3 regions of the Hominisplanchenecus sp. genome follow, and region 1 is predicted to be linked to each of the others. Evidence: predicted binding sites of a transcription regulator. Region 1 holds the regulator's gene; each other region holds the start of a gene.
The links. The regulator Rex, encoded in region 1, represses fermentation and respiration genes when NADH is low (regulators of the CRP and FNR family bind a similar motif). The targets are predictions, from matches to a motif close to ATTGTTAANTANTTAACAAT.
Positions count from the first base shown of each region.

Region 2: a site for Rex is predicted at 11,950-11,969, ahead of serC (3-phosphoserine/phosphohydroxythreonine transaminase). Genes of this name have one in related genera too.
Region 3: a site for Rex is predicted at 7,312-7,331, ahead of ACLTL4_RS04420 (4Fe-4S dicluster domain-containing protein). Genes of this name have one in related genera too.

Region 1 is NZ_JBKVNQ010000101.1:1,087-5,205, forward strand. It holds gene alr (alanine racemase) at 1-1,048, opposite strand, end outside; gene ACLTL4_RS10875 (bifunctional ADP-dependent NAD(P)H-hydrate dehydratase/NAD(P)H-hydrate epimerase) at 1,093-2,595, opposite strand; gene ACLTL4_RS10880 (redox-sensing transcriptional repressor Rex) at 2,667-3,308, opposite strand; partial or broken gene ACLTL4_RS10885 (ACT domain-containing protein) at 3,411-4,119, opposite strand, start outside.
Region 2 is NZ_JBKVNQ010000004.1:31,479-46,017, reverse strand. It holds gene ACLTL4_RS01170 (hypothetical protein) at 492-1,337, shown strand; gene ACLTL4_RS01165 (leucine-rich repeat domain-containing protein) at 1,373-3,052, shown strand; gene ACLTL4_RS01160 (hypothetical protein) at 3,326-4,129, shown strand; gene ACLTL4_RS01155 (YfhO family protein) at 4,528-7,158, shown strand; gene leuB (3-isopropylmalate dehydrogenase) at 7,376-8,458, shown strand; gene ilvD (dihydroxy-acid dehydratase) at 8,497-10,164, shown strand; gene ilvB (biosynthetic-type acetolactate synthase large subunit) at 10,227-11,909, shown strand; gene serC (3-phosphoserine/phosphohydroxythreonine transaminase) at 12,089-13,171, shown strand; gene ACLTL4_RS01130 (phosphoglycerate dehydrogenase) at 13,173-14,333, shown strand; gene ACLTL4_RS01125 (DUF1015 domain-containing protein) at 14,462-14,539, shown strand, end outside.
Region 3 is NZ_JBKVNQ010000020.1:6,933-21,471, forward strand. It holds gene ACLTL4_RS04395 (hypothetical protein) at 1-1,121, opposite strand, end outside; gene spoIVA (stage IV sporulation protein A) at 1,528-2,997, opposite strand; gene ACLTL4_RS04405 ([FeFe] hydrogenase, group A) at 3,049-4,737, opposite strand; gene ACLTL4_RS04410 (NADH-ubiquinone oxidoreductase-F iron-sulfur binding region domain-containing protein) at 4,749-6,629, opposite strand; gene ACLTL4_RS04415 (complex I 24 kDa subunit family protein) at 6,629-7,105, opposite strand; gene ACLTL4_RS04420 (4Fe-4S dicluster domain-containing protein) at 7,406-8,911, shown strand; cobalamin riboswitch at 9,280-9,468, opposite strand; gene ACLTL4_RS04425 (GTP pyrophosphokinase family protein) at 9,884-10,486, shown strand; gene ACLTL4_RS04430 (cupin domain-containing protein) at 10,682-11,014, opposite strand; gene ACLTL4_RS04435 (nitroreductase family protein) at 11,129-11,662, opposite strand; gene ACLTL4_RS04440 (bifunctional 5,10-methylenetetrahydrofolate dehydrogenase/5,10-methenyltetrahydrofolate cyclohydrolase) at 11,668-12,525, opposite strand; gene ACLTL4_RS04445 (cyclodeaminase/cyclohydrolase family protein) at 12,542-13,171, opposite strand; partial or broken gene ACLTL4_RS04450 (DUF3786 domain-containing protein) at 13,217-13,846, opposite strand; gene acsV (corrinoid activation/regeneration protein AcsV) at 13,881-14,539, opposite strand, start outside.

The sequences.
Region 1 (4,119 bases):
CGGTGATCTCTTCGTCTCCCTGTCTGCCGACTAAAATTACTTCATCCAGTTCTTTTGCCTGCGGAATGTCCGTCACATCGACCATAAACTGATCCATGCAGATCCTTCCGAGGATTTTTGCACGTTTCCCGTGTATCAGAACATATCCCTTATTGGAAAGCATCCGCGGATAACCATCCCCATAGCCGACCGGAATCGTAGCAATCCGCATCGGATGCGGAGCTGTAAAGGTTCCGCCGTAACTGATCTCGGTACCCGTTTCAATCTCTTTGATATACACGATGCGGCTGTGAATGGACATTGCAGGCGTCAGTTTCATAGAATCTCTGGAAACTTCAGCGGATGGATAGATGCCGTAAATACTGATGCCGGCACGCACCAGATTTAAGTTCATATCTGCAAGCTCCATCAGAGCGGCACTGTTTGATACGTGTTTTAATGGAATCGTAATGCCTGCCTCTTCCAGTCTGTGTGCAAAATGCATATAACGTTCAAATTGTCTGTTTGTAGCCGTTTTATCCAGTTCATCTGCTTTCGCAAAGTGCGTAAACATGCCTTCTATTTCAATTCCCGGTAAGGATGCGATTTTACGGATTGTTTCTATGCTCTCTTCGGTATCAGAAAAACCGATGCGGCTCATTCCCGTATCCAGTCCAATATGTATAGAAAGTGTTTTCTTTAAATGAACGGCTGCTTCAGACAGTTCCTTTGCCATATCCAGTTTGAACACAATCGGTCGGATCTCGTAACGGATCAGATCTTCGTAGTCTTCTTCGAATGTATAGCCCAGGATCAGCACCGGTTTTGTAATCTGATTTTTCCGCAGGATCATCGCTTCTGTCATCGTTGCGACGGCAAATCCCCAGATATAATCTTCCGGCTGTATCATCTGTGCGATCGGCACTGCACCGTGACCGTAACCATCTGTTTTTATTACAGCAACCATTTTGGTTTCCGGGTGGATCGCTTCGTGCATGATCCGAAAATTTTCTGCAATGGCATCCATGTCGATCTCGGCACAGACACGGCTGTATTTACTGCTCATCATGTTTCAAGTCCTTCCTGTATTGTTTTTTGTAACCGTTGCTTTCGTTACTTCCATTTATTTTTATCGTCTGCATCTGCCAGAACCCGGATCAGTCCCTCCACCAGATCATTTGCTGTCATACTTCGCTTTCCGTATTTTTGTGCGGCCGCATCGCCGGCACATCCATGCAGAAAAACAGCAAGTTTTGCAGCTTCAAATAACGTCATCCCCTGTGCGGTAAGCCCGGCAAATACGCCGGTCAGCACATCGCCGGAACCGGCAGTTGCCATGCCGCTGTTCCCGGAAGTGTTGATGTAGGATTCGCTGCCGTTGCTGACAACGGTTCCGGCATCCTTTAAGACACAAATCACATGTTGTTCTTTCGCAAAGATTTCGGCACTTGCGATCAGATCCTCTGAAATATCGGAAATGGTTGATCTGCACAGTCTTGCCATCTCCCCAAGATGTGGTGTCACAGCTACCGGCATGGAATATCCATCAAGGGAAAGGTTATGGCGTGCCACAAGATTCAAAGCATCGGCATCAAGAATGACCGGAATATCCGCATGTTCCAGTACATAATTCAGGATGTCAAGCTTTTGTGCTTCCATGCCGATGCCGGGACCTACTGCAACCACATCAGCCCACGCAAGCAGGTTTTCAAGTTCTCTCTTCCAGTTGGAATGGATGCAGCTTACCACTGCTTCCGGGATAGACTGAAAAAGGGCGGACTGATTGTGTTCGTCTGTGTAGATGCGAACATAACCGGCTCCGCTTCGATACGCTGCACGTGCACTTAAGATTGCAGCACCGCACATGTCCCGGCTCCCGGCGATCAGAAGAACTTTGCCGCAGGAACCTTTGTTTTCTGTGGCAAGTCGCTCTGGCAGCCGCCTTAAATCCATACTGTCATAGCAGACGTAAGATTTCCGGCATTTCGGAAGGCTTTCTTTTGTAATACCGATCTGACGTACACGTACCTCTTTGGTACAGGCACGCCCTTTTCCGATATAATGCCCCGGTTGCTCAAAAGCAAATGTCACTGTCAGGTCAGCCTTTACGGCAATCCCCCGTATCACACCCGTGTTTCCGTCAATGCCGGAAGGAATATCGACAGACAGTACAAAAGCAGGACTCTCATTGATCCGCCCGATTGCGTCCCGGTAGCTGCCTTCGATGTCACGCGAAAGACCGATTCCAAACAGTGCATCTACTATAACAGTATATTCATTTATTTCCGGGTTACTACAAAAAGTTATCCCATATTTCTCACAGATTTCTTTCTGATGGCGTGTCTGATCCGTGCAGGACTGCTCTTTTCCGACAAACCAGATGGAAACCGGTACCTGATCCAGAAACAAAAGTCTGGCGATGGCAAATCCGTCTCCACCGTTATTGCCTGAACCACAGATGACCAGAACGCGGTCAAGTGCAGCACCGCTTCGGTACAGTTCATCGACACACGCAAGTGCCGCACGCTCCATCAGTACACAGGATGGAACGCCGAACCCTTCTATGGTATTCTGGTCACATGTTTTCATGTCTTCTTTTGATAACAAGATCCTCATATGCGATATACCTCCTGTCTGCCCGTCCAAATGGAATATACAGTTTTCTTTTTTCTTTCTCTGCGTTCTTTTTATTTATGTTCTCTGCTGTAGCGGCTGATATTGTAAGACAGCTGCATCAGGCTTTCCGAAAGATGTACGTTTTCGATGATCACATCTTCCGGCAGATGAAGATCCGTATGGGCAAAATTCCAGATTGCACGGATGCCGTGATCCACCAGAAAGACTGCCATTTCCTTTGCATACTGCTTCGGAAGTGTCAGGGCTGCGATCTGAATGTCATGCTCCTGCAAAAAAGCAGGAAGCTCGTCTGTCATACGGATCACAATTCCTCTGACTGCAACGCCTTTCAGCTTTGGATTTACATCGAACAGCCCTTTGACCAGAAAACCGTTTTTTTCAAATTTTACATAATTTGCAAGAGCCTGTCCGAGATTTCCGGCACCGATGATGATCATATTGTAATCCTGATCCAGTCCCAGGATCTTCCCGATCTCCGTATGTAAATGTTTTACATTATAACCATATCCCTGCTGGCCGAATCCACCGAAATTATTGAGATCCTGCCGGATCTGGGATGCTGTTACCTGCATGCGTTCGCTCAGCTCGCCGGATGAGATCCGCTCCGTACCGGATTCCAGCAGCTCACCGAGATAACGGTAATACCGTGGCAGTCTTTTGATGACTGCTCTTGAAATTTCTTTCTCTTCCACTTGCATACCTCCCTGTCAAATGCTGTTGTATAGTAACGTAAAAGACGGGCACACAAGATCCCTGCCATGTCCGCCGCAGGTTTTGTGTACCCTCTTTGATTTTTAGAGCTGTACGGTTACAAAAATATCATAGATTGATTTGATCGCACGCTCGAAATCCTGATTGCTCACACCGATGATGATGTTCATCTCACTGGAACCCTGATCGATCATCTTGACATTGATACTTGCATGTGCCAGTGCGGAAAAAATACGTCCCGCTGTTCCACGCTGAGATTTCATGCCACGACCTACGACTGCGATCAGTGCCAGATCAGATTCCAGATTGACAGAATCCGGATTGACAGCACGGTGGATACCGGCCAGTACCTTCTGCTCGGTCTCTTCGAATTCGGACTGATGTACGAATACCGTCATGGTATCGATTCCGGAAGGCATATGCTCGATGGAGATACCATTGTCTTCGAATACGGTCAGGACTTTGCGGCAGAATCCGATTTCGGAGTTCATCATATCTTTTTCGATGTTGATGGCTGCAAATCCTTTCTTTCCGGCAATACCGGTGATCGTATAACGCGGTTTTCTGCAGGTACTTTCAACGATCAGCGTACCAGGATCCTGAGGACGGTTGGTATTGCGGATGTTGATCGGGATACCTTCCTGTCTTACCGGGAAGATGGCTTCTTCATGAAGCACGGTAGCACCCATGTATGCCAGCTCGCGAAGCTCTACATAAGTGATAGTATCGATCACTTTCGGATTTTTGATGATACGTGGATCTGTGATCAGGAAACCGGATACATCGGTCCAG
Region 2 (14,539 bases), on a different contig from region 1:
ATCATTCCGCCAAGAGAAACGAAAAGTGGATGCGGCACTAGACTGCTACATTATTTGCACTTTTACAAGATGGTATAACAAGAAATACCAGAGACATAATTGTATGTCAAAGGTGGGATTTGTAAGAAATAGCATTTATGGAAAAGGATTAAAGAAAATGGCTAGAGCATGACGTAATGCTGTAGAAAGAAGAATGTCGGAAAGCTGTGTGAGGGAGAAACTTATGCACGGTTTGATGAGGGGGATGAAAATTTCACCCGCCTATTCTACCTTACAATTGAGAATTTCCTGAGCAATATTTTGTTAAAATTTGTGTTTATATATAAAATTTTGCGAATATAAATATTTTTTCTCTTTATTTAACAAAAAAAATAATAATTTTATATTATATAGAAAAAAATAAACATATTTAATAAAAATAAGATTGACAATAACACTATTTCATGCTAAGGTGCAAATAACAAGTAAATGAAGTACAGAAAGGAGATAGTATGGCAAATATTAAAGGAAAAGTAAAGACGTTGGCAATGGTAAAAAACGTAGTGAATGTAAAAAATTGTACTAATTTTGGTTGTATGGCAATTGACGGAAAGAAAGCTTGGGGATTAAAAACTGCAAGCGGAAATGAGTACAGTGTTGTACATTATTGCAGTGATGTTAATGACAAAGTTTCTTTAAGATATACAACTCCTAAAGGACTTTTGGGACATGGGAACTGTATGACATGTAGCAATTCTAATTTGTTGTTTGGGGTGTCTAACGGACTTAATGGGGAGAATTATATTGTTCGTGTACCACGTGGGTTTAAAGGTGACTGGGATCGGAAAGTTATATTTAAATCTGAAAAGAAAATTCCGGCACTTGCTTTTTATAGTAATTATCATTATCTGATTCGCGTAGGAGATAGTCCGGAAAATCAAAGAGCACGATTCGGTATTGGGGTTCTGGAAGGCCAGAATACAGCTAATCCGACAGTAAAATATGATTCTTCAAACGAGTTTTATATAAATACAAAATGGACATATAAGCATGTTCAGGATATTCATTATGAACCATCTAAAGGTTTATTGTTCCAGACAATGAACGACAGCACTCTAACAATAAGTAAAATAGCAGTATATGATCTGAATGGTTCATATACTACCTATAATGGAAAGAAAATGTTTAGCCCAAAAGATATGATTACGTTTGATATGCACAATACACATACAAAATACGAAGTGGAGTCACTGGGGCTGGATGAAGACGGATACATTGTTATGGCTTGCAATATTCACTTGAAAACAGAAAGTAATGAAACGGATGCCTTCCAGAGGGTAACAAATGTAAAATACTAGAATAACACTATATAAAAAAGAGGAGATGTAGTCAAATGAAACAAAAAGGAGAATTTTATAAAGTGAAAAAATCTGGTTTTTCTATGTTGTTATTGTTGATATGTGTTTCGATGTTGTCTGTAATGCCTGTATCTGCTGCCAGAAAAAAGAGCCGTTATGACCTTCAGTTTTCAGATTTGAAAGTCAATAAAAAGAAGCTGAAAGCAGGAGAAAAATGTGAAATCAGCATGAAGGTTAAAAACAAAGGAACAGGGAAAATTCAACGTTTGACTGTTACATATCAGGGACCGAAACGTCAGTATTATGATGTTCTGCTGAAATATAAAAAGAAAAGTAAAAGATGGACGGGCAATTTTACAGTAAATAAAGGAATGGAAAAAGGGATCTGGAAGATCTGGTGTGTTACAGCAGATAAAAATTATGATGAAGAGTATCATTATAGTTGTTATAACAAAAATTTAGATAAATTGATTACACCAGGTGCGGATTTTTCAAAGGGAAATATCCAGATTAGTGGAACGAAAGCGGATTATAAAAAACCGAAGATAAGATGGAACAATTTAAAAACCTGGAACGAGCAGGTTACGGCAAAGGGCGGAATAATAAATTGCCGACTAAAGGTAACGGACAACAGTGGTATTTCTTTTGTCAGAATTATCTTTGCAAAAAGACCGGAAGAAGGTAAAAAGCTGATACCGGATATTAGTATTATAATGAAGTATAATAAAAAGACAGGCTATTACGAAGGAAGCAGTACACAGGGAAAAGGAAAGTATCTGGTGGCAGGTATAACAGCGGCAGATCTGTTCGGAAATGAAATTTTTTATTATAATTCACAATGCGAATCATACGGATATTACCAGCCTGAAAACTCAATCCGCAAAGATTTGTCAGACTTAAGTGTAAGCCTTGGAATTTCAGAAGATGATATACCACAGGAGACAGAAAAACAGACAGAAAGTGAAAGAGAACCGATTGCAAAACCAAGAAAAACAGATGTTTTTGTCAATAAGAGAAGCCCGGAGACATCTGAGTATGACTATGCGGTGGTGATAGACAAGGTGGTGTATCAGTATCGGATGGAAACCGATGATTATGCAGTCGTTGCATTTGATGAAAACAATGGAAATATGGAAGATGGAAGAAAAGTAAAAGTAAGGGCAGAGATTCTTGGAAGACCGGTAACGGAAGTTACACTCCATGGAGAATTTGATCCTCCGCAGGGAAGAGTGCATTTGATTCTTCCAGAGTCTGTCAGGAAAATTCAGATTGATGAATGTACATTCAAAGCGATTACCTTTCCATCCACTTTTACAAAGAAAAACAGTAAGAGCATTGTATCTGAATGTACGATAGGAAAGATTTATCTGGCAGGAAAGTCTGTGTATACGGGAAACATATATCAGATAAGTGGACTGAAAACTATAAAGCTTCCATCAAAATTAAAATATATAAAAGCGGGATTTTTAAAGGGGAGCACTGATCTCGAAAAAATTAGTATTCCGAATCAGGTCAGAACAATTGGAAAAGAAGCATTTGCAGGGTGCAGAAATCTGAAAATTTATATTCCGGCTACAGTGAAAAATATTGGAAAAAATGCATTTGGAAAAGGTGATGGATGCGTGAAAAAAATTTACTGTGTGAAAAATTCAGCGGCATATAAATATGCAAAAAAGAATAATATCCCTTATAAAACAGTGTCGATCAAGGAATAAAAAAGGATTTGATGTAAAAGTAATGTAAAAGGTTTTCAGATGCTATTTACAATACTATAAAAATCTAGTATTGTAAAAATAAGATATCCACGAAAGCAGGAGAGTGACAGAAATAGTGGAAAATATCAGGTAATAAACGGCTGAGCACATAAGAGGGGGGTAATATAAACGGCCGTTTTACATATCATACATGCGAAGGAAATGGATGATGTAGCATGAAAAGAAAGCGAATACAGAAAAATAAAAATATCGTAAAAAGGGGCTATATAAATTATGAAACGAACAAAGAAAATCGCAGCATTTCTGATACTGTTTTTATGTGCATCCATGCTTCTGGTTCTTCCGACCTCGGCAAAAAGCAGAAAAAAGTATGATCTTAAGGTATCGGATGTAAAAGTCAGCAGTAAAAATCTGAAGCCGGGAGATAAATGCAAAATCAGCATGAAAATCGTAAACAGGGGATATGGAAAGATGAAAAATGTTTACGTGTGCTATGATTCACCGTCAACGCAGGTGTACTACGTACCGCTTCAGTATAAAAAGAGCAACGGCAGATGGGTTGGAAATTTCAAAGTAGAAAAGGGAATGCAGAAGGGAACCTGGCGTATCTGGAGTATTGATGTGAATCGTGTTTTTGACGATATCTACGCATCCTGGTATGCGTATTATAACCACAAACTTGGAAACCGGTCCTATCCGGGAAGTGATCTCTCAAAAGGAAATATTAAGATCCGGAAGACCAAGGCAGATCATAAAAAACCGGAAATTCACGCTGACACGTTGCAGGTAGAAAAAGTGGCAGACACGGAAAAAGGTGGAAAGATCAGCTGCCGTATAAAAGTAACGGACGGCAGCAGCATCAAAAGAGTAACACTGACTTTAAAAGGGCCTGTCAGCACAGATCATCCGGTAGCAGTAGAGACGGAAATCGAAATGAAATATAATAAAAAAACAGGATATTACGAAGGAAGTGCAAACAAAGAAAAGGGTACCTATCGCGTGGAGAATGTATATGCAGAGGATGTATTTGGTAACCATGGCTGGAAAGAAATTTCCGGATATCAGTTAGAATTATAAAAGCAGAATTATAAAAGAAAAAGATGAAAGATGGATTGTATCCGGATCCATTTTACAACAACATTTCGGGGAGGGCAGCCTCCCCGTTTTTGTATTGCGACACTTTTGCGAGTTAACTTAATAAAGTGTTTTGGCAAATGTATACAGAAGCATTTGCTTACAATATGATGTTGAAATCTTCATAAAAAAATAAGAAAGATAAACAACATAAATGCATAATGTAAAAGTAATGTAAAAGTTTTCCAGATGCTGTTGACAACACTATAAATACGTAGTAGTCTGCCAGAAAAGTACGGAATATCTGCGAAAACGGAAAGACGAACAGAAATCGCAGAACCGTTTATCACTGTTTTCTTACAAAAGGAAACCAAAAGGGAAATAAAGAAGAGGGGAAGAAAATGAGAGAAAAAGAGAAATGCAGGAAAGGGAACGTGCAGTATTTTTGCATGTATACAGCCGGTTTTCTGGCAGCGGCACTTTTATTATTACTGATCTTTGCAAAGGAACATGCATCTTTTACCAAAATGGCGGACGGTGTGGCACAGCATTATGCAGTGCTGATGTGGATCCGTAATACGCTGCGGCAGTTTTTACATGGAAATTTTGCATTGCCGATGGTTGATTTTTCGGTTGGACAGGGGTTTGATGTGATCGGGACGCTGAACTATTACGGCGTTGGGGATCCCGTCAATTTGCTGACCGTATTTTTTGCGGATAACCATCTGGATCAGATGTACATGTTTCTGATCCTGTTTCGGATGTATCTTTCAGGCCTTACTTTTTCTTATTATTGCAGCACGGCCGGGATTCAAAGAAAAGCCTCGGTACTGTGTGGTTCCTGGCTGTATGTATTTTGCAGTTTTGCACTGATCGGTGGAATGAAGCATCCGCTGTTTTTAAATGGTATGCTGTATCTGCCGCTGCTGCTTGCCGGAACGGAGAAAGTCCTGCAAAAGAAAAGCATCCGCTTTTTAAGCGTATCGGTGGCACTTGCCTTTATGAGCAACTACTATTTCATGTACATGAACACCATACTGTGCGGCATTTATCTGTGTGTACGGCTTTTCGGACATTATCGGGAATACGGGATCAGAAAGATCCTACTGCTGATCTTAAAAATGGCGGCGGCGTGGATCTGGGGCATATGCCTTGGAGCAGTGATCATTCTGCCGTCCGTCTATGCCTTTCTTCACAATGCAAGAGTGGACACTGCGGTGGAAGAGGCACAGAACTTTTACAGCATTGCACACTACCGGAAAATGATCCTCGGATTTTTCCAGACACTTCCGATGACGAACGGCTGGACAGTACATGGAACGGCGATCGGCGGTCTTGCCGGTGTGCTGATGCTCTTTACGTCAAAAAAAAGGAGTCGGGAAAATTGCCAGCTGAAGATCGGATTTGTCGTGCTGCTTGTGTTGCTCTGTATTCCGTTTGGCGGAAAAATGATGAATGGTTTTGCTTATGTGACAAACCGCTGGAGTTACGGCATGGCGTTTTTATGTGCACTGATGGCAGCTCAGGCGGTTGCAGATTTAAAAGAACAGAATACAAAAATATTCCTGATCCTTGGAGCGGCAGCGGGCATCCTTGCTGCAGCATTATCCGCATCGAACGGAAAAGCCATGCGATATGCGATCGCAGCTCTTGCAGTGACCGTTCTGACATTTGCACTTGGAGCGATTCTGGAGCGAAAGCAGAGAAAAAGACTGGCAGGATGTCTGGTGTCTTTCGTTGTGTTTGCCGGTGTCTGCTGCAATCTCATCACCTTCTTTACACCGGTCGGATATTCTTATGCCGCACGTTTTACAAAAAGAGGCGTGTCGGAGTCCGTGTTACTGAACCGTGCCGTAAAAAATGTACAGAATGCAAAGCTTGCGGAAGAAGGATTTTACCGTGTGGAACTGCCGTCTTCTCTGTTCAACCGTTCGCTGGCATCCAGTCTGAATACAACAGAATTTTATTACAGCGTGATTCCAAAATCCATGAAAGATCTTTACGTTTCTCTTGGAATGGCAGAATACGAACGCCCGAATGTATTTCACGGATTGGAAAACAGGCAGATCCTGAAAAATATGCTCTGTGTGAGGTATCAGTCAGATAAAAAGAAAGTAACCTGTAACGAAGATGCTCTTCCGGTTGGCTATACGTATGATAAAATCATGAGCAAAGAAAATTATGACCGCCTGACGCCGCTTGAGTGCCAGGCAGCACTTCTGGAATATGCTGTTTTAGATGACGATGCTGAAAAAATCCTGGAAAAACAGGGGAAGACTTTTGAAAGAGGAAAGAGTCCTTCTGATGGTGCTGTTATAGGTGGAAATCTGAAAATTACAGGAGAGGATCGGGCATCCTGGAAAGATGGAACGTTAAAAGGGAAAAAACAAGGCAGAATGAAACTGAAGTTTCAGACAGAAGAAACGTCAGAAACTTATCTGGTGCTGAAAGACCTCTCTTCCAGATTAAAAGTAAGAAAAAAACATATGCTTTCCGTGCAAAGCAAAAAAGCAAGGCAGGAGATTCCGATGTGTGCAGTGAGCAATGAAAAAAAGATGAAACGGGATGTGATCGCAGTCAATCTTGGCATCAGGCAGGCGGGAACCTGCAGCCTGCATTTTCATAAATCACATACTTATAAGCTGAAAGAGATGGAGATTTATGGTATTTCCGAAAGTTTTATCAAAGAACAGACAAAAAAGCGGCGAAAAGAATCTATGACAGATGTAAAACAGAGTACAAACTGTATCAAGGGCAGGATCAGCGTATCCGAAGATAAGATTTTGCAGCTGGCGGTTCCATACAGCAGGGGATGGCACATTTTTGTTGATGGAAAAAAGGCAAAATCTTTCGCCAGTAGTGTTGCTTATACCGGGATCTTTCTTGAAAAAGGGGAGCATACGGTCGAAATGCATTATATCAGCCCGTGGATCATTCCCGGTACGGTGCTGAGTGTGGCGGCATGGATCTGGATGGCACTGTCTTTTGCCGTAAAAAAGAGAAGAATTTCGGTAGATAAGAGAATAAAATAGTTCAGATTTTTGAAAAAGTGGCTATTTGTCGTAAGGAAAATGACGGATAGCCGCTTTTTTTGTTGTTATTAAGGTTGAAATCTGTACCAAAATGCATTATCATATAGAATTAAAGCGGTAAAGTTTCAAGAGAAAAACAAGAATAATACTTTACCAGGATGTATGCAGAGATATGCAGGCATATGCAAAACTGCAGATGAGAACGGAGGAAAAGGATATGAGTTACAATATCGCAGTCATTCCAGGCGACGGTATCGGACCGGAAATCGTGCGTGAAGCACAGAAAGTGCTGGATGCAGCAGGAAAAAAATATGGTTTTGAATTAAAATATACAGAAGTTTTAATGGGAGGAGCATCCATCGATGTTCATGGTGTGCCTCTGACAGATGAGGCGATCGCAACCGCAAAAGCAAGCGATGCCGTTCTGATGGGCTCCATCGGCGGAGATGCAAAGACCTCCCCGTGGTACAAACTGGCACCGAACCTTCGTCCGGAGGCAGGACTCTTAAAAATCCGCAAAGAGCTGAATCTGTTTGCAAACTTAAGACCGGCATACCTGTACGAAGAATTAAAAGAGGCCTGCCCGCTGCGTGATGATATCATCGGTGACGGTTTTGATATGATGATCATGCGTGAGCTGACCGGCGGTCTGTATTTCGGAGAACGTCACACAACCGAGGAGAACGGAGTACGCAAAGCCGTTGATACACTTTCTTATGATGAGAATGAGATCCGCCGTATCGCTGTCCGTGGATTTGACATTGCAAGAAAACGCCGCCATAAAGTAACCAGTGTGGATAAGGCAAACGTTCTGGATTCTTCCAGACTGTGGAGATCCGTTGTGGAAGACGTTGCAAAAGATTACCCGGATGTCACACTGGAGCATATGCTGGTAGACAACTGTGCCATGCAGCTGGTGCGTGACCCGAAACAGTTCGATGTCATCCTGACCGAGAATATGTTCGGAGATATCCTTTCCGATGAGGCAAGTATGGTGACCGGTTCCATCGGAATGCTGTCTTCCGCCAGCCTGAATGAGACAAAATTCGGTCTGTATGAGCCAAGCCACGGTTCTGCACCGGATATCGCAGGCAAAGATCTGGCAAACCCGATCGCTACGATCCTTTCCGCTGCCATGATGCTGCGTTTCTCACTGGATCTGGATGAAGCGGCAGATGCGATCGAAGCAGCGGTAAAACAGGTACTCAAAGACGGATACCGCACAGGCGATATCATGTCGGAAGGATGCACAAAAGTCGGAACCGTTCAGATGGGAGATCTGATCGCAGAACGCATATAAAACCGAATCCGGCATCATATAAATGGAGGTATGTTACAATGAAAAGTGATAATGTAAAAAAAGGGATCCAGCAGGCACCGCACCGTTCTCTGTTCAATGCTCTTGGCATGACAAAGGAAGAGATGGAGCGTCCGTTAGTTGGTATCGTAAGTTCTTATAATGAAATCGTTCCGGGTCATATGAACCTGGATAAAATCGTCAATGCAGTAAAACAGGGTGTTGCCATGGCAGGCGGTACACCGGTAGTATTCCCGGCGATCGCAGTCTGCGACGGTATTGCCATGGGTCATATCGGTATGAAATATTCTCTGGTAACAAGAGATCTGATCGCAGATTCTACCGAGGCAATGGCACTGGCACATCAGTTCGATGCCCTGGTCATGGTTCCGAACTGTGACAAGAATGTACCGGGACTTCTGATGGCAGCCGCACGTATCAATGTGCCGACCGTATTTGTAAGCGGCGGCCCGATGCTGGCAGGTCATGTGAAGGGACGCAAACGCAGCCTTTCCAGTATGTTTGAGGCAGTCGGAGAATACTCTGCCGGCAAACTGACTGCAGACGATGTATGTGAATTCGAAGAAAAAGTATGTCCGACCTGTGGCTCCTGCTCCGGTATGTACACTGCAAACAGCATGAACTGCCTGACAGAAGTACTTGGTATGGGACTTCGTGGAAACGGAACCATTCCGGCTGTATATTCCGAGCGTATCCGTCTTGCAAAACATGCAGGTATGCAGGTTATGGAAATGTACCGTCAGAATATCCGTCCACGCGACATTATGACAGAGGATGCAATTTTGAATGCACTGACCGTGGATATGGCACTGGGATGTTCTACAAACAGTATGTTGCATTTGCCGGCGATTGCACATGAAATCGGCATGGATTTCGATATCACATTTGCAAATGAGATCAGTGCAAAGACACCGAACCTCTGCCACCTGGCACCGGCAGGCCCGACCTACATGGAGGATCTGAATGAAGCCGGCGGTGTTTATGCCGTTATGAATGAATTAAATAAACTTGGTCTGCTGCACACCGACTGCATGACCGTTACCGGAAAGACCGTAGGCGAGAATATCAAAGACTGCGTAAACTTAAATCCGGAAGTCATCCGCCCGGTAGAAAATCCGTACAGCAAGACCGGCGGACTGGCTGTCCTGACCGGAAATCTGGCACCGGACGGAAGTGTTGTAAAACGTTCTGCCGTTGTGCCTGAAATGATGGTACATGAAGGTCCGGCAAGAGTCTTTGAATGTGAGGAAGATGCATGTGAGGCTATTCTCTCCGGAAAGATCAAAGAAGGCGATGTTGTCGTGATCCGTTACGAAGGACCAAAAGGCGGTCCTGGTATGAGAGAAATGCTGAATCCGACTTCTGAGATCGCAGGTATGGGACTTGGTTCCACGGTTGCCCTGATCACAGACGGCCGTTTCAGCGGTGCGTCCAGAGGAGCTTCCATCGGTCACGTATCACCGGAAGCAGCAGTCGGCGGTCCGATCGCACTGGTAGAAGAAGGCGATATCATCAAGATCAACATTCCGGAAAACAGACTGGAACTGGCTGTTTCTGATGAAGAGCTGGCAAGAAGAAAAGCCAACTGGACACCGAGAGAGCCGAAGGTAAAGACCGGCTATCTGGCACGTTACGCTTCTATGGTAACTTCCGGTAACAGAGGAGCTATTCTTGTTTCAGAAAAATAATTCTGAAACAAGAATTGAAGCTAAGCAACAACAGTAAGAAAAGTAAAGGTGAGGACAGCAGGATGAAGTTAAATGGTTCAGAAATCGTAATCGAGTGCCTGAAAGAGCAGGGCGTAGACACTGTTTTCGGTTATCCGGGCGGCACGATTTTAAATGTATACGATGCATTATATAAACATGGTTCAGAGATCAATCATATCTTAACATCCCATGAGCAGGGTGCTGCTCATGCGGCAGACGGATATGCAAGAGCAACCGGAAAAGTCGGCGTATGCATGGCAACTTCCGGTCCCGGAGCAACCAACCTGGTAACCGGTATTGCAACGGCATATATGGATTCCATTCCAGTGGTTGCCATCACAGCGAACGTAGCCGTTCCGCTGCTTGGAAGAGACAGTTTCCAGGAGATCGACATCACGGGTGTAACGATGCCGATCACAAAGCATAACTATATTGTAAAAGACATCACAAAACTGGCAGATACCATCCGTGAAGCATTCCGCATTGCACAGGAAGGCAGACCTGGTCCTGTTCTGGTTGATATCACAAAAGATGTGACCGCCGCAGAGACCGAGTATGTAAAAGAAGAGCCGTTCCCGGTAGAACGCAGCACACAGTATATCAAAGAAAAAGATCTGGAACAGGCAACAGAGCTGATCAATGAGAGTGAAAAGCCATTTGTTTTTGTCGGCGGCGGTGCCGTGACATCCGGGGCTTCCAAAGAACTGATGGAGTTTGTAAAGAAAATAGACGCACCGGTTGCAGACAGCCTGATGGGAAAAGGTGCTTTTGACGGCACCGATGAGCTTTACATGGGTATGCTCGGTATGCACGGAACAAAAGCATCCAACTTAGGTGTAACAAAATGTGATCTGCTGATCACGGTCGGTTCCCGGTTCAGTGACCGTGTCATCGGAAATGCCAGCCGTTTTGCAAAAAATGCCAAAATTCTCCAGATTGATGTCGATCCGGCAGAGATCAACAAAAACATTCAGGTAGACTGCAGTATTATCGGAGATCTCAAAGAAGTGCTGACACGTCTCAATCAGAGAATTGAAAAACATGAGCATAAAGAATGGATCAAAGAGATTGAAACAATCTCCGAAGAGCATCCTCTGAAATACAATGAAGAAGGTCTGACCGGTCCGTATGTGATTGAGCAGATCTATAAAGTAACCGAAGGAAATGCCATCATCACAACCGATGTCGGACAGCATCAGATGTGGGCTGCACAGTATTATCGTTACAAAGATCCGCGTACCTTCCTGTCATCCGGCGGACTTGGCACCATGGGTTATGGTGTCGGAGCTGCAATCGGAGCCAAAGTGGGAAGACCGGACAAAGTGGTACTGAATATCGCCGGAGACGGATGTTTCCGTATGAACATGAATGAGATTGCAACCGCAGCCCGATACAACATCCCGATCATTCAGGTTGTCATCAATAACCATGTGCTCGGTATGGTTCGCCAGTGGCAGACACTATTCTACGGAAAACGTTATTCACAGACCATTCTGAATGACGGTGTGGATTTTGTGAAAGTGGCAGAAGCACTTGGTGCAGAAGGCATCCGTGTAACGAAAAAAGAAGAAGTCGCACCGGCTGTTGAAAAAGCGATCGCACTTGGCAAACCGGTTGTGATCGACTGTGTGATCGACTGCGATGACAAAGTCTTTCCGATGGTTCCGGCAGGTGCACCGATCGAAGATGTATTTGATCAGGACGATCTGAATAAAGAAGCATAAATTCGGTTCTGTAAGCCTTTTTCCAGAACTTGGAAAAAGGCTTGACTAATTTTTAACAAAGTACTATAGTAAAGTGTAGAAAATAAGTGCTGATATCTGGCGGAATTTTGAAAACAGGCATCAGCACTTGCTATAAAACTCATCACACAACAAAGTGAGAAGTCAAGGAGGATATGAAAGTGAGCAGAGTGTACAATTTTTCAGCAGGTCCGGCCGTATTACCGGAAGAAGTATTAAAAGAAGCAGCAGCAGAAATGCTGGATTACAAGGGCTGTGGTATGTCCGTTATGGAAATGAGTCACCGCTCACAGGTCTTTGACGATATTATCAAAGAAGCAGAGCAGGATCTGCGTGATCTGATGCATATTCCGGATAACTATAAAGTGCTGTTCCTGCAGGGCGGTGCTTCACAGCAGTTTGCTATGATTCCTATGAATCTGATGAAAAACAAAGTTGCAGATTATATCGTAACAGGACAGTGGGCAAAAAAAGCATATCAGGAGGCACAGAAATACGGAAAAGTAAACAAGATCGCAACTTCTGAAGATAAGACATTCTCCTATATTCCGGATTGCTCCGATCTGCCGGTCAGCCCGGATGCAGACTATGTATATATTTGTGAGAACAACACCATTTATGGTACAAAATTCAAAACACTGCCGAATACAAAAGGCAAGACACTGGTAGCAGACGTTTCTTCCTGCTTCCTGTCAGAGCCGGTCGATGTCACAAAATACGGCATCATTTACGGCGGCGTTCAGAAGAATATCGGACCGGCAGGCATGGTGATCTCCATTATCCGCGAAGATCTGATCACAGATGAGGTACTGGAAGGTACACCGACCATGCTGAAATTTAAGACACATGCCGATGCAGGTTCTCTGTACAACACACCGAACTGCTACTGCATTTATATGTGCGGCAAGGTATTCAAATGGCTGAAAAAGATGGGCGGTCTGGAAGTCATGAAAGAACGCAACGAAAAGAAAGCAAAACTGCTCTACGATTATCTTGACAGCAGCAAGCTGTTCAAAGGAACAGTAGAAAAAGATTCCCGCTCTCTGATGAACGTACCGTTTGTCACAGGTGACAAAGACCTGGATGCAAAATTTGTAAAAGAAGCAAAAGAAGCCGGACTTGAAAACCTGAAAGGTCATCGTACCGTTGGCGGTATGCGTGCAAGTATCTACAATGCAATGCCATATGAAGGTGTGGAAGCACTGGTAGCATTTATGAAGAAATTTGAAGAGGAGAATCTGTAAAATGAAATATACATGCTTAAACCCGATCGCTTCTGTAGGACTGGAGCAGTTCACAGAAGGTTACGAAAAAACAGAAAAAATGGAAGATGCAGACGCAGTGCTGGTAAGAAGTGCTGCCATGCATGATCTGGAGCTGCCGGATGGTCTGTATGCAGTTGCACGTGCCGGTGCCGGTGTCAACAACATTCCGCTGGATAAATGTGCAGAAAAAGGTATCGTTGTATTTAACACACCGGGAGCCAATGCAAACGGCGTAAAAGAGCTGGTGATCGCAGGCATGCTGCTGGCTTCCCGTGATATCATCGGCGGTGTGGAATGGGCAAAATCCGAAGCCGGAAGCGAAGATATCGCAAAAAAGGCAGAAAAAGAAAAGAAGAAATTTGCAGGATGCGAACTGATGGGCAAAAAGCTTGGTATCATCGGACTTGGTGCGATCGGTATCCAGGTGGCAAACGTGGCAGAATGTCTGGGTATGGATGTATATGGTTATGATCCGTACATTTCTGTTGATGCGGCATGGAAACTTTCCAAAGGCGTAAAGCACATCAAAGATGTGGACGATATTTACCGTACCTGCGATTATATCACGATCCATGTACCGCTGCTGGATTCCACCAGAAAGATGATCAATCAGAATGCAATCGATCTGATGAAAGAAAATGTCGTGATCCTGAACTTTGCACGTGATATGCTGGTAGATGAAGAGGCTGTTGTAAAAGCCCTCAAAGAAGGAAAAGTAAAGAAATATGTCTGCGATTTCCCGAATACCACAACCGCAGGTGTGGAAAATGCGATCATCATCCCTCATCTGGGTGCATCCACCGCAGAATCGGAAGACAACTGTGCAAAGATGGCAGTTCAGGAACTGATGGAATACCTGGAAAAAGGAAATATCATCAATTCTGTAAACTATCCGAACTGCAGTCTGGGCGAGTGCACACATGCAAACCGTATTGCGATCAACCACCGCAACGTAAAGAACATGCTGGGACAGTTTACCGACATTTTTGCAACATCTGATATCAACATCGCAAACATGGTAAACAAGAGCAAAGGCGATTATGCATACTCTCTGTTTGATCTGGACAGCGTGGCATCCGAAGAAGTACTGGATAAGATCCGTGCAGTCGAAGGTGTGCTGAGAGTCAGAGTGATCAAATAAAAAACAAAAGAATAAGAAAAATAAGAGGACAAAAGGCTGTTGCAGTTTTCTGCTTCAGCCTTTTTCAGTACGGAAGAGGCGGCTCATAAACCGAAACGCCCGGACCGTGCAGAGATGGAGGAATGATTATGGCAGAGATCAGAACATTTTGTGCTGTACATCCGGCAGAAGGACTTGCATCTAAACTCGCAGCTCTTCCTTATGAT
Region 3 (14,539 bases), on a different contig from region 1:
TACAATTCCGGCGGCCATTCACTGATTATTCCGGTTTTCAGGAAACGCTTTATCCCTTCCAGTGACGTAACATACTGAATATCTGAGCGTTTGATTTCTTCCCCATAAGTGTAAAGCGTCTGGATTAGCTTTTCCCTTCCCGGAAGCTCTTTTTTCAGATATTTTTCATAAATTTGCTCTGTCAGCACCGGAGTCAGGCATGGTGTCATCTGAAAGCTCTGTACCTGATCTTTATTTTTCAAAATTTTACCGGTAACTTCAAACTGTTCATCAAGATCTGTAAGACGCCGAATCATCGGTTTCGACTCTTCGAGACATTCTTCAAAAATCTCCTCGCAAATCCTCAATATTTCCGGTTTTGCCGTTATATATCCTTTTTGCATATCAGCTGTTAAAACACAGGCATACTTCGATGACAAAACCATATACGGAAAAAGACCAAATTTTTTCTCCTGCACCGGAATCTTACTGTAATAATACCAGGTATTATAATCATAATTATAATTGTAGAGTGGCAGCACACACCGCAGGCAATCCAGATTATAATTCTTTTTCCTATATACGTTTTCCGGATTGCTGCTCAGACATACAATATGGTCAATACGAGTATTGCAGGCATAGTTTCCATGCACGGACAGGATACTGCTCAGGGAATTACTTTCCGGCTGGATCATAAGCCGCAAATGTCCGTCTTTGTTCCGACTTTCTTCTCCAATCAGCCGAAACAAAGCAGCATCTATTTCATATCCTCCCCGAAGAGGAATACTCTCATTGTTAAGTATGCCAAATTTTGCCGGTTCTCCCTCCGTCAGGGCAGTTATATTAACATTACTACTGAGAATTGGCTCAGTAAAAAATTTCTGGACTTCCTTGCGTCTGTAATAATTATCGGATCCCTGTGCAGATATTTCATACGCTTCCCAGAGTTTTTCTTCCTCTGATGGAAGCAAGTGCATATATTTTACTGCCTTCTCCACAATCTCTCTTCCCGGAAGATTTCTCTGACCTTTGAGAATTTTGTACATATTCGCCCGGTCATAACCACAATACCTGGCAAAGGGCTGTATTTTTACACCTTTTTCTTTTACGAATGCCGACAGCAGATTTGCAAATTCATTCATGTTATCATCCTTATCGTTTGTTTTAATCTTGAAACTATAGTATAACTTTTTCTTATGCAAACTGCAACACCTGAAAAGAAAAAAAGCAAGAGCGAATGATTTTCCATCCGCTCTTGTTACAACTCACACTACACCCTATTTCTGGTCTTTCATAAAAACTCCTTTGTTTTTATAAATCTTATTTCTTTTTTATTTTATAAGTTTTCTTTTCCTTCATCAAGATGTGTCAGACGCTGTGGTCTGATTTTCTTTGATTTTCGAACACTTTCTGATTTTGTGCAGAAAAAAATGCAGCCTATGTTGTACATAAGCTGCATTTTACAGTTGAATATGATGTCGGGGTCAAAAGCCCCCGACTTTGATGCCTACGGATTGTTTCGTGCTATGCACTCCCACAATCCTGGCATCATATGATAATACAGATCATCCTTCCGCTCGATTCATTGACAATCTTTTTCATGGTATCCTGCAATTTGCCCTGGCTTTCTTCGCCGATCATGGCAAGTTTGGTGCGGATGCCGTCTTCTACCAGCTGGCTGACGGATTTTCCGAAAATATTGGTATCCCAGATGCCATTTTCTCCTTTTGCGTTTTCTTCGATATAAGCAATCAGGTCTTTTGCCTGCTGTTCGCTGCCGACGATCGGTGCGATCTCGGTTTCGATATCTGCCCGGATCAGATGAACAGACGGACTGCTGGCTTTTATTTTGACACCGTAGCGATTTCCCTGTTTTGTGAGGGCGGGTGCTTCGAGACGGATTTCTTCTCTCTGCGGTGTGATCACGCCGTAGCCTGTGCCATGTACTGCATTTAATGCCTCCTGCACACTCTCATATTCTCTGCGTTTCTCAGATAATTCCCGGATCATGGAGATCAGTTGATATTCTCCGTCGATCTGCACGCCTGCCATCTCGCTGAGCATCTGATAATAATATTTTTCCGGCACCTCGAGACGCACCTGTACGCTGCCGTCAGAGAGGGAAATCTGTTCCAGTTTGCTTTTATCGATGTATTCGCAGGATGGTGCCAGTGACTCTGCCGTCACATCCCGCAGACTGCCGACGTTTGCAAAAATTTCACGAATCGACTCCAGGATTGCCTTTTTTACCGGATGTTCCACATCCAGTGTCTCAATCCATCGCGGCACAAAAAATTCAATACGGGTCAGCGGAAATGCATAGAGAAGCTCCGTCAGGATCCTGCGGATGTCTTCTTCTTTCATCTGCTCACAGTTGACCGGGATCACAGCAGTTTCATACGTTTTTGACAATTCTTCTGCCAGTGCTTTCGTCTCCTGCGAATACGGTTTCTGAGAATTTAAAACGATCACAAACGGCTTGCCTGTTTTTTTCAGCTCCAGAACCGTCTTTTCCTCGGCACTTTTATAAGCTTCCCTCGGGAAATCTCCAATCGTTCCGTCGGTTGTCACCAGAATCCCGACAGTTGAGTGGTCACGGATTACCTTTCCGGTGCCGATCTCCGCTGCCTGCGGAAACGGGATTGCCTCTTTTAACCACGGCGTTTTTACCATCCGCACCTGATTGTTTTCATCGAGTCCAAAAGCTCCGTCGATCACAAATCCCACGCAGTCGATCAGGCGGATTTTTGCCGTAATCCCTTCATCCAGTTCTACTTCTGCTGCTTTCGCCGGAACGAATTTCGGTTCTACGGTCGTGATCGTCTTTCCGCCGCCACTCACCGGGAGTTCATCTTTTGATACCTGACTGTTTTCTTTTTTCATATGCGGCAGAACAAGCTGCTCCATAAAGCGACGGACAAACGTGGATTTTCCTGTTCGCACCGGGCCGACCACGCCTATGTAGATCTCGCCCTTCGTCCGTGCCTGTATATCCTGATACAGATGAAACGTATCCATAATTTAACCCCCTCACTATACTGATACAGCATATGTGAGGGGGTCTCGCTTTTAGAACGGATTATGTAACAGCTCGTGTGCTTTTCCTTTGAAATCTTCTCCGTTGTAGAAAACATCCATCAGCGGATTTTCGGTACATTTCTTGATCGCCATATTTCCGTCTGCACGGTACAGGCCTTTTGCTCTTGCTTCTTTATGTCTCGGACCTGCCGGGATTGGCTGACCGCCACCCATGATACAGCCGCGTCTGCACGCCATGATCTCAATCAGATGATATTGTTTCTCACCGCTTTGTACCTGTTCCATGACTTTTCTGGCATTGGCAAGTCCGCTGGCTACGCAGATATTCAGTTCTTTGCCTTCATAAGTGATGGAAAATTCTTTGATGCCTTCTTCGCCTCGCATACCGGCTTCTGCGATGGAATCCATCACGGCATTTCCATGTCCCGGAACGAGTCTGCGGATCACGGCCTCAGTTACACCTCCGGTCACACCGAAGATCACACCGGCACCGGATGCAATACCAAACGGCATATCGCAGGATTCTACTTCGATCTTATCGAGTGCAATACCGGCAGTACGGATCATCCTGGTAAGCTCCGTTGTGGTGATGACAATATCCGTATCCTTCTCACCTTTGGTATAACTGTTTGGACGTTCTGCCTCCATCTTCTTTGCCGTACACGGCATAATGGATACAACAACAGTCTTTTTGCCTTCTGCATGCTCCGGATTGCGGTAATATTCTTTAATGACCGCGGAGAACATCTGCTGCGGAGAACGGCAGGTGGAAATGTTTTCTTTATAATCCGGGAACTGATCCTGCACAAATTTGACCCAAGCCGGACAGCAGGAGGTGAGCAGCGGCAGGTTTTCCCCTTTTTCCAGGCGTTTCAGGAATTCTGCAGATTCTTCCATGATCGTCAGATCCGTTGAATAACTGGTGTCAAAGACTTCATCAAATCCCATGCGGTGCAGAGCTGCCACAATCTTGCCCATCGCATTTTCACCTTTCGGAAGTCCAAATGCATCACCGGCTGCCACACGCACTGCCGGGGCGATCTGAGCCACGACTCTGGTATCTTTGTCTGCCAGTGCCTTCCATACTTCTCCAATGTTAGTACGGATTGTGATCGCACCGGTCGGGCAGAATACACGGCACTGTCCGCAGTTTACACAGTCTGTCTCTGCGATCTGCCGGTCAAATGCCGGCATGACCATCGCATCGGTTCCGCGGTAAGCAAAATCGATCGCACCGATCCCCTGGATCTCGTCACAGACACGCACGCAGTTTCCGCAAAGGATGCATTTATTCGGATCACGCACGATCGCAGGAGAAGAAAAGTCAAGCGGTCTTTCTTCTCTTGTATTCTGGAAACGTACTTTTTTCACGCCGAGGCGGTGTGCCAGTTCCTGAAGTACACACTCGCCGCTCTTGATACAGGTCGTACAGTCTCTGCAATGTGCAGCCAGCAAAAGCTCTACGATCAGCTTGCGGTATTTTCTTACTTTTTCTGAGTTTGTATAGATCACCATGCCATCTCTCGGCTCTTCGGAACAGGACGCAAATGTCCTTCCTCTGTCGTCTTCTACCGTACAGAGTCTGCACGCACCAAAAGTAGAAAGTTCTGAATGGTAACACAGTGTCGGTACGTCAATGCCTGCTTTTCTTATGACCGTCAGAATATTTTTTTCATCGGTAAATTCTACTTTTCTACCGTCAATTATCATAAATCCCATAATCTGCCCTCCTACTCTTCTATGTAAATGGCATTAAATGCACAGTTTTCTTTACATGCACCACACTTGATACAGATATTCGGGTCAATATGGAACGGATGTTTTACTTTTCCGCTGATCGCACCAACCGGACAGTTCTTCGCACACTTGCTGCAGCCCTTACAGAACTCCGGATTGATCACATATTTACGCATAGCCTGACAGACTTTTGCGGCACATTTATGCTCGTTGATATGTTCCAGATATTCGTTTCGGAATAATTTAAGAGTACTGATGACCGGAAGCGGTGCACTCTTTCCGAGTCCGCAAAGTGCCATGCTGCGGATCATTGCCGCAAGCTCCTCCAGACGGTCGAGATCTTCCTCTTCGCCTCTGCCTTCTACGATCTTTTCCAGGATCTCCAGCATACGTTTCGTACCTTCCCGGCACGGAACACATTTTCCGCAGGATTCTCTCTGCGTAAAACTCATAAAAAACCGGGCAACTTCTACCATACAGGTGTGCTGATCCATGACAACCATTCCGCCAGATCCTACGATTGCATCAAATTTCTTTACGGAGTCAAAATCAAGCGGTTCATCCAGATGCTTCTCCGTCAGACAGCCGCCCGACGGTCCGCCGATCTGTACGGCTTTAAACTGAGATCCTTCCTTAAGTCCGCCGCCGATATCATAAATAATTTCCCGCAGTGTACTTCCCATCGGCACTTCAATCAGACCGGTATTTTCAATCGCACCGGTCAGGGAGAATGTTTTGGTTCCAGGGCTTCCGGCCGTTCCGATCGAACGATACCAGTCGGCTCCCTGCAGAATGATCTTCGGTACGTTGGCAAACGTTTCTACGTTGTTGAGGACGGTCGGTTTCTCCCACAGTCCTTTTTCTACCGTTCTTGGCGGTTTGACACGCGGCATACCTCGTTTTCCTTCGATGGATGCCGTCAGTGCACTTCCCTCTCCACATACAAATGCACCTGCTCCGCGGTTGATATGCATATGGAAACAGAAATCCGTTCCTAAAATGTTGTCACCTAACAGATTCCGGTTTTCCATCTCTGCGATCGCATGGCGAAGTCTGGAAACGGACATCGGATATTCTGCACGCACATAGATATAACCATTGGCAGCCCCGACTGCATATCCGGCGATCATCATGCCTTCCAGCAGTTTGTACGGATCACCTTCCATAACGGAACCATCCATAAAAGCACCCGGATCACCTTCATCACCATTACATACGACATAACGTACTTTTTCTTTCTGGTGTGCCACCTGTTTCCATTTGCGTCCGGTCGGAAAACCGCCGCCGCCTCTTCCCCGCAGCCCGGATTTATCGATCTCTTCGATCACTTCTTCACTTGTCATCTCAAACATCGCTTTTTCCAGGGCAGAGAAACCGCCGGATGCCATGTACTCGTCAATGGATTCTGCATCAAAACGTCCGCAGTTCTCCAGAACGATCCTGGTCTGTTTTGCGATAAACGGAATCTCTTTCGGATGACGGTAAACTTTTTTCTCTTTACGGTATAATAAACGCTCCACTACATCATCACCGAGCACAGCACGTTCAAACAATTCCTGGCAGTCGTCCAGTTGAACTTTTACATACTGAACGGTCTCATCGTTTTTCGTGATACGCACAAGTGGGCCAAGTTCACAGAAGCCCTGACATCCGGTCTTTTTCAGCCCAATGTGTGTGTCTTCATCGTGCGGTGCAAAGATTACGCTCACGCCCGGTGTTATATTTGCAAGTTTTAAAAAGCGATTGTATATTTTTTCAGAACCGGTTGCGATACAGCCGGTGCCGGAACAGACCAGAATACGACAGGCTGCCGTCTCCATATCTGCTTTTGCCTTCTGGCGACATTCTTTTAACTCGTCTCTGTTATGGATCATCAGCACTCACCTCGCAATTCTGTAATCAATCCCACTACTTTCTCCGGTGTCATATTCGGGTGGACTTCATCGTTCACCGTACAGGTCGGTGCCAGTCCGCACGCACCGAGACAGGATACGGTCTCTACCGTAAAAAGCATATCATCCGTTGTATGCTTCTTATCGGAAAGTCCCAGTTCTTTCATAAATGCATCGAGGATTGCCGCTGATTTTCTTACATGACAGGCTGTTCCGTCGCAGACCTTGATCACATATTTTCCCTTCTGTTCAAAAGAGAAATTCTCGTAAAAAGTCGCAACACTGTAAGCCTTTGCCTCTTTTACTCCAATCTCTTTTGCAATGTACGTCAGCAATTCTCCCGGCAGATAACGATATACCCCCTGAATATCCTGCATCACAGGAATCAGGGATGATGGTTTCTTACCATAAAAAGCAATGATTTCGTCCGCTTTCTGGTAATATGACTGATCCAGCATAAATCATACCTCCTACTCTTTTGTATTTATTGACAAATTTTGTGTGTTAATTATATCTTATTTATTTATTATATACAATGCCTTTTCCATTAATTAAAAATTTAACAAACAAAATTCTTTTCCATAGTTATGTCAGATAACTGCGATATTTGTGTTAAATTTTTCACATACAATATGGATGTTCCGTTTTTTGAGCATGGACTTGCCTTGATAATATTTTATCAATATGTTATAGTGCTTTGAGAAGGAAGTATGCATGCCACCATAAATCCGTAATTGACATAAAGGAGTTTCCAAGACATGAGAGGTATTGAAACACAAGTAAGAAAAATCCGCCGTCAGATTTTTGCTGAGGTTTCCAGAATCGGCTTTGAATCCGATGACGAATCACTGATCCACGATATTGAAGCAATTCCCTATAAAATCGTAACGGAAGATGGTCCGCAGTACCGTGACAGTATTTACCGTGCCCGTGCGATTGCCACGGAACGCGTCCGCCTTGCCATGGGAATGTGTCTGCGTCCGACAAACAAACCTGTCCACCTGACTGATGGCATCGAGGCCAGCAATATTTCCGAAAAATATTATGAGCCGCCTCTGATGCAGGTTGTCCCTTCCGCCTGTGCTTCCTGCGAGGATAATAAATATGAAGTAAGCGATATGTGCAAAGGCTGCCTTGCCCATCCGTGTGCGGAAGTCTGCCCGAAACATGCCATTTCCATGGTAAACGGACATTCTTATATTGATCAGGAAAAATGTGTGCACTGCGGAAAATGTAAGTCGGTCTGCCCGTATGATGCCATTTCCAAAAAGGAACGTCCATGTTCCCGTGCCTGCGGCGTAAAAGCAATCGGAAGTGATGAATTCGGCCGAGCAAAGATTGACAACGAAAAATGTGTATCCTGCGGTATGTGTATGGTCAGCTGTCCTTTTGGAGCGATCAGTGACAAGTCTCAGATTTATCAGCTTGCACGTTCCTTAAAAGAAGGCAATGAAATCATCGCAGAAATTGCTCCTGCGTTTGTTGGTCAGTTTGGCAGCATGGAGCCAAAAGATGTCCACGCAGCCCTGGAAACTCTGGGATTTTCCGAAGTTTATGAGGTAGCTCTCGGTGCCGATATTGGAGCCGTCTCAGAAGCCAGACATTATGCCGAAAAAGTAGCAACCGGAGAACTTCCGTTTCTTCTGACTTCCTGCTGCCCTTCCTGGTCCATGCTTGCGAAAAAATATTTTCCGACTATGATCGACAATATTTCTCAGGAGCTGACACCGATGGTTGCGACTGCGAGAAGTATCAAACAGGAACATCCGGATGCCAAAGTTGTATTTATCGGTCCGTGTGCTGCGAAAAAACTGGAAGCCAGCCGTCGTTCGGTGCGAAGTGATGTCGATTTTGTTATCACTTTTGAGGAACTGGTCGGTATGTTCGATGCAAAGGGAATTGATATGGGTGAGAAAGAAAATGCCCATTCCATGCACGATGCCACTGCTGCCGGACGTGGTTATGCCGTAGCAGGCGGTGTTGCCGGTGCAATCGAGGAATGTCTGAAGGCTTATTACCCGGATGTCACACCAAAAATTATCCATGCTGAAGGACTTGCAGAATGTAAAAAGACACTGGCTCTTGCCAAAGCCGGAAAAATAAACGGATGTCTGATTGAAGGAATGGGATGTCCTGGCGGCTGTATTGCCGGTGCCGGAACCAACCTTCCTCTGAACAAAGCTGCTGCAAAAGTGAAATGGTTTAAATCCGTTTCCAGCAAACAGCTCCCTCCAAAAGAACTGGCAGAAATTGAATTAAAGTAAATTCAAGTCGAACAAATGTGAGAATTGGCACACGATTCTGGTCAGCTTTGCTGACATTTACCTGACAGAATCGCTGTGCATCCCCGCGGAGCGTTTATCTTAGTCGGAGTTTAATCTCCGACTGAGATAATAAGAACCGGTTTCCTATTGCGGAGTTAGGAAACCGGTTCTTTTATCTTATGGCAGGTGCGGATTCCTGCCACAGAAGGAGGTATGCTGTGAATTACCCCCAATATGTTCAGGATTGCTCGAGATGGATTCAATCGCTATTTTTTCATAAAATAATAAACATCTGCTTACCCTTAGCAGACATCATACGAAACCAGAACGTCTCTGACTTCGGATTGGATGTTTTAGCTCTACACGGAAGCTCATCTCATGTATCAAGCAGGTTTCCTGACTCGCCTATCTTCACGCTGTCTTACCTTCTCACAAAAATGGGTATGCAATGGTTTTTCAAGACAGTGCTCCTTGCTTACAGTGGCCGGACCGTTCAGGTTTTGCACCTGATTCCCTTTCACCCGATTCTCATCGGCACTTGCTACAGCAATATGTAATTCACGTTATTATTATAGCCTCTTTGTTATCTTTTTGTCAAGACTCATTTTTGTTTATTATTTTTCTCATTGCTTTATACTTTTGTCACAGGAAGTCCATAATTTTCTGTTATATTGTATTTATATGATGCCAGGGTCAAAAGCCTGAAACCACGATGTGCTTACACAGGAGTGGTTTTATGGCTTAATGACCCACCCAATATGAGCATAAAAGTGGAGCGTCAGCTTCACGATATGCGAATGTTGGATAGAATTGTGGGAGTACGAAGTACGTAACAATTCGTATGGCATCTTTTGACCTTAACATCTTTATATTTTGGGATTTTATCAAATTCTGCCATGAAATGATTTTAACATCGCAACTGTGAAGTAAAGAAACAGTTACGAAATTTTTGATATTTTAAAGGAGTTTTCCATGACTGACACTGAGTATTATGATCTGATCCGTCCATACGATGATGCAATGAAACTGCTTCTGACCAGGCTGGAGATCTTAAACCACAATATTTACAAGGCTTCTGCTGAAAATCCGATACATACGATGCAGTACCGCATCAAGAGCAAGCAGAGCATCGAAGAAAAACTGATCCGCAAGGGGGAAGAACCGACTCTTGAAAATGCAAAGGATCTTCTGCAGGACATCGCCGGCATCCGCATTGTCTGTTATTTCGTCGGTGATATTAAAAATCTGATCGATATGCTGAAAAAACAGTCTGATCTGATCTTTATCCGGGAACGTGACTATATCACCAATCCCAAACCGAATGGCTATCGAAGTCATCATATCATTCTCGGTGTAAATGTTTTCTGTCTGGATGCCAGTGAATATTATCCGGTCGAGATCCAGCTCCGCACGATTTCCATGGATTTCTGGGCTGCCATGGAGCATCGTATTTCTTATAAAAAAGAATACGACAACCGAGAGCAGCGTGTTGCGGAACTGTTAAGCTATGCAGATACACTCGTCGATATGGAAAAAGAATTTGAGAAATATAACGAAAATGCCACACTTTCCTGAATTTATCAGCAGATCGGAATTTTTCCATTCAAGAATGTTTCTGATGTACGTCGTATGCTGCATTTCCTCCGTTTCTATAACAAAAAACAGACAGCGAAATCGAACCCGAAATCACTGTCTGTTTTTTAATTTTTACATTTCAGCGAAGCGGACAAGAATCGCATAATAAATCTTATCTACATTCGCCTTTGTTTTTTAATCAAGAATGATCAGTGCCATAAATACCAGATCGGTATCTCCGGTATTGGTCAGTGCATGACCGTGGTTATCCGGTGTGTAAGTCACATCTCCTGCCTTAACCGGGCGTACGGTTCCATTATCATCATAATCACCCTGACCTGCTAAGATGAAATAAGTTTCGCTCTCATTGTGATGTTCATGATAGCCAAGAGAACATCCCGGTTCAATCGTTACTTTTGCATATAATCCGCATTTTCCGTTGAGTTCTTTTTCACCGAGGATACGGTCAATGATTACGTGTCCTTTTCCACCACACATTTTTTCAACTACTTCTCTCTTTGTTGTCATCATTACGCCAACTCCTTTTAAAAATGATAAAATTGATTTTATAATAGCGATTCAGACATACACTTATAACCGAACCATTATCTTCTGCTGGCATCTGACCAACAACCCGATCGGTTAAAAGAATTTTGCAATCTCTTCTACTGATTTTCTTGTCGGTCTGTCCGGATCTGCATCGCTGTATCCCACACTGATCACACTGACAATGGACTCTTCTTTTGGGATGTCAAATGCTTCACGCAATTTATCTGCATCACGTAGTCCCATAACCAGCGTAGATAAGCCCTGATTTGCCGCCTCCAGCAGAAGATTCATATCGTGCAGACCGCAGTCGTAATAGCCCCAGCCGTTTCCAAGCTCGTTATCTGCAGTGCCGTCTTTCTGAAAACCGGCACGGTTTAAAATAACGGCAGATATCAGGAAAACCGGAGCGTTCTGCGTTTTTTTGCGATTGCCTTCACCCAGGGCATCCAGTACTGCCTGTCTTTTTTCTTCGGAAACCGCCACATAATAACGGATCTCCTGAGCATTTTTCCAGGTCGGTGCAAGGATTGCTGCCTCGATCATAGCTTTTACTTTTTCTTCTTCTACCGGAGTCGTCAGATACTGACGGATACTTTTTCGTTTCTGCATGACTTCCCGAAGTTCCATTTGTCTTACCTCCTTGCAGCTGCTTTCTCTGCTGCATCCACTACATGTCCGATCAGAACAGATGTGGTAACACTTCCGACACCGCCCGGTACCGGTGTGATCGCATCTACGATCGGCTCTACTTTATCGTAAGCTACGTCACCGCAGAGTTTGCCTTCTGCATTGACATTGATGCCGACATCGATGATCACCTGTCCGGCTCTTACATAGCTGTCATCTACCACGCCTGCACGACCTGCTGCAACGATCACGATATCTGCCTCTTTTACAACTGACGGCATATCAACGGTTCTGGTATGGCATACGGTAACGGTTGCATTTTTTTTGATCAGCATCATAGCTGCCGGCTTCCCTACTACCAGAGAACGGCCTACTACAACTGCTTTTTTACCTGTGCAGTCGATTCCGTAATGATCCAGGATCTCCATGCAGGCCTGCGGTGTACAAGGAGGATATCCCAGATCTTTGCCTGTAAACACACCAGCCATGGAACCGTTGGTCATACAGTCAACGTCTTTTGCCGGATCTAATGCCTGTTCGATCTCGTCCTGATTTAAATGTTTTGGAAGCGGACGGAATAACAGAACACCATGAATACTGTCATCTTTGTTTACTTCATCGATCACTGCCAGAACCTGCTCCTGTGTCGCATCTGCCGGCAGCAGATATTTTTTATATTCCACACCCAGTTTTTCGCAGCGTTTTGTTGCTCCTCTTTCATAAGAAAGGTCGCTTTCATTTTCGCCTACACGTACAATTCCAAGTGTCGGTGTAACACCGTTTGCTTTTAATGCTTCTGCTTTTGCGATAATACGCTCGTTTAAAGCTGCAACAACTTCTTTTCCTAATAACTGTTTTGCCATAATGCTTATCCTCCGCCTATTTCAGTCTTCCAAGAACACTTGCAAAGATCTCATCTGCCATCGGCGGGTATTTTGCCAGCATAGCATCTGCTTTTGCGTTCAGTTCTTCTGCATATTCTCTGTTTTTCATGGATTTTGTGTTGATATACACATTCAGGGAAGCTCCTTCCAGTGCTGCTTTACAGAATACGGCACCTACGCCTGCATCACTGATCGCAAGGGCTGAACCTTTTGCCGCAAATTCTTTGATCAGTTCAATCGCTTCACAGCATTTCTCCATGATCTCCATCGGTACGGAGCAGGCATCTTTCAGCACAATCTCCATAACGCGTGCTTTCTCCGCCTTCTCTTCTTCTGTCTCTCTTGGCATGCCATACGCCTTGGAGAGCGGCTCAAATACTTCCGCATCTTTCTCTACCAGAGTCAGCAGTTCTTTCTGAAGAACATCGCATTTTGCTTTTAACTCCTGCATTTCTTCTTCTACATCCGCATATTTTTTCTTTCCGACTGTCAGGCTTCCGACCATATTTCCAAGAGCTGTGCCGATTGCACCAACCAGTGCAGATGCACCGCCACCGCCCGGAACCGGTGCTTTGGAAGCCAGAACTTCTACAAATTCATTACATGGTACCGTTGAAAATCCCATTGTAAAATCCTCCTTCATTTTCTTTAATGTCCCGATCGCAATATCCCCGACAACTGCCAGGTCTTCTGCTTCAAAGGACAGCGGGAAATTGTCTGAAAACAGAATCTGGGAGGATGGTGGAAATTCCTCATCTCCTGCCCACAGCAAAAACTGTACGCGATGCCCGTTGATAAATTCAAACTCGTATCCGGCATCACCGTGTCCGCAATTTACTGCCCCCAGTGCTTCCATTTTGTTTTTAAATTCCTGCAATTTATTTCCATAAGAAAAAGCAAGCCGCATCATACATCTTCCGTTAAACTGACGGTAATAAACTTCTCCATGCGGCACTTCCCGATAAGTCAGAAACTTTCCGGTGCCTTCTGAGTGCACACCCCTTGTTAAAAATCGGATTGCCATGATCTTTGGCGGAACGCCATCCTCCATGGCTCCATATCCTTCATCAAATGGATTTGCCTTTCGGATGGTACATTCCGGCCATTTTACAAGAAATGCTTTCTGCATCATTCGCACTTCAAATTCCTGTGTCTCTTCATGCCAAGGTACTCCCACCCTGGCTGCGGCCTCTTTTGGATCGATTGCTGCAAATTCCTCCAGATAATGTTCAAAAGGAATTCTTTCTTTATTATCTTTTTCGTATCTTACCTGCATAAAATTCTCCTTTTGATGCCGCATTTATCTTCCGTCTCACATACGTTCGACTTGAATTTTACCGATTCGGAAACAGGGATGCATCTGTATGCGGCAGGAAACATGCCCCTACAAATTCATCCATATACTGCGGAATCGTACTGAGTTCAATATATGTCATATTAGCGGCAAGATCATATACTTTTCGCTCGGATTCGGTAGAACAGAGCATCGCATACGCACCTGCCAGTGATGTATTTCCTACATAATGATACATTTCAACCGGAATATCCGGGAACATTCCGATATTGATCGCATTTGCCATGTTGATACCGCTTCCGATACCACCTGCAACATAGACATTCTCGATCATAGAGATATCAAAGTCACAGTAAGAAAGCATGGTGCGGATTGCAGAGAAAATAGCTCCTTTCGCACGGATAAAGCTGTCGATATCCACTTCTGTGATTTCTACATCTTTGCTCGATCCTGCTTCTTCGCCTTCAAATGCCAGCACATAGCTGCCCATTCCGTCTGCATCGCGTTTCACGCGGCGGCCTTCTCTGACAAATTTTCCTTTTGGATTGATGATCTTGCAGCGGAACAGCTCACTGATAATATCAATGATACCGGAACCGCAGATACCAACCGGTTTTGTGCCTTCATTGCCAACGATCGTCAGCTTCGGCTCCATCGTTTCTGCATCTATCGTACATGCCTCGATCGCACCGTCGGTCG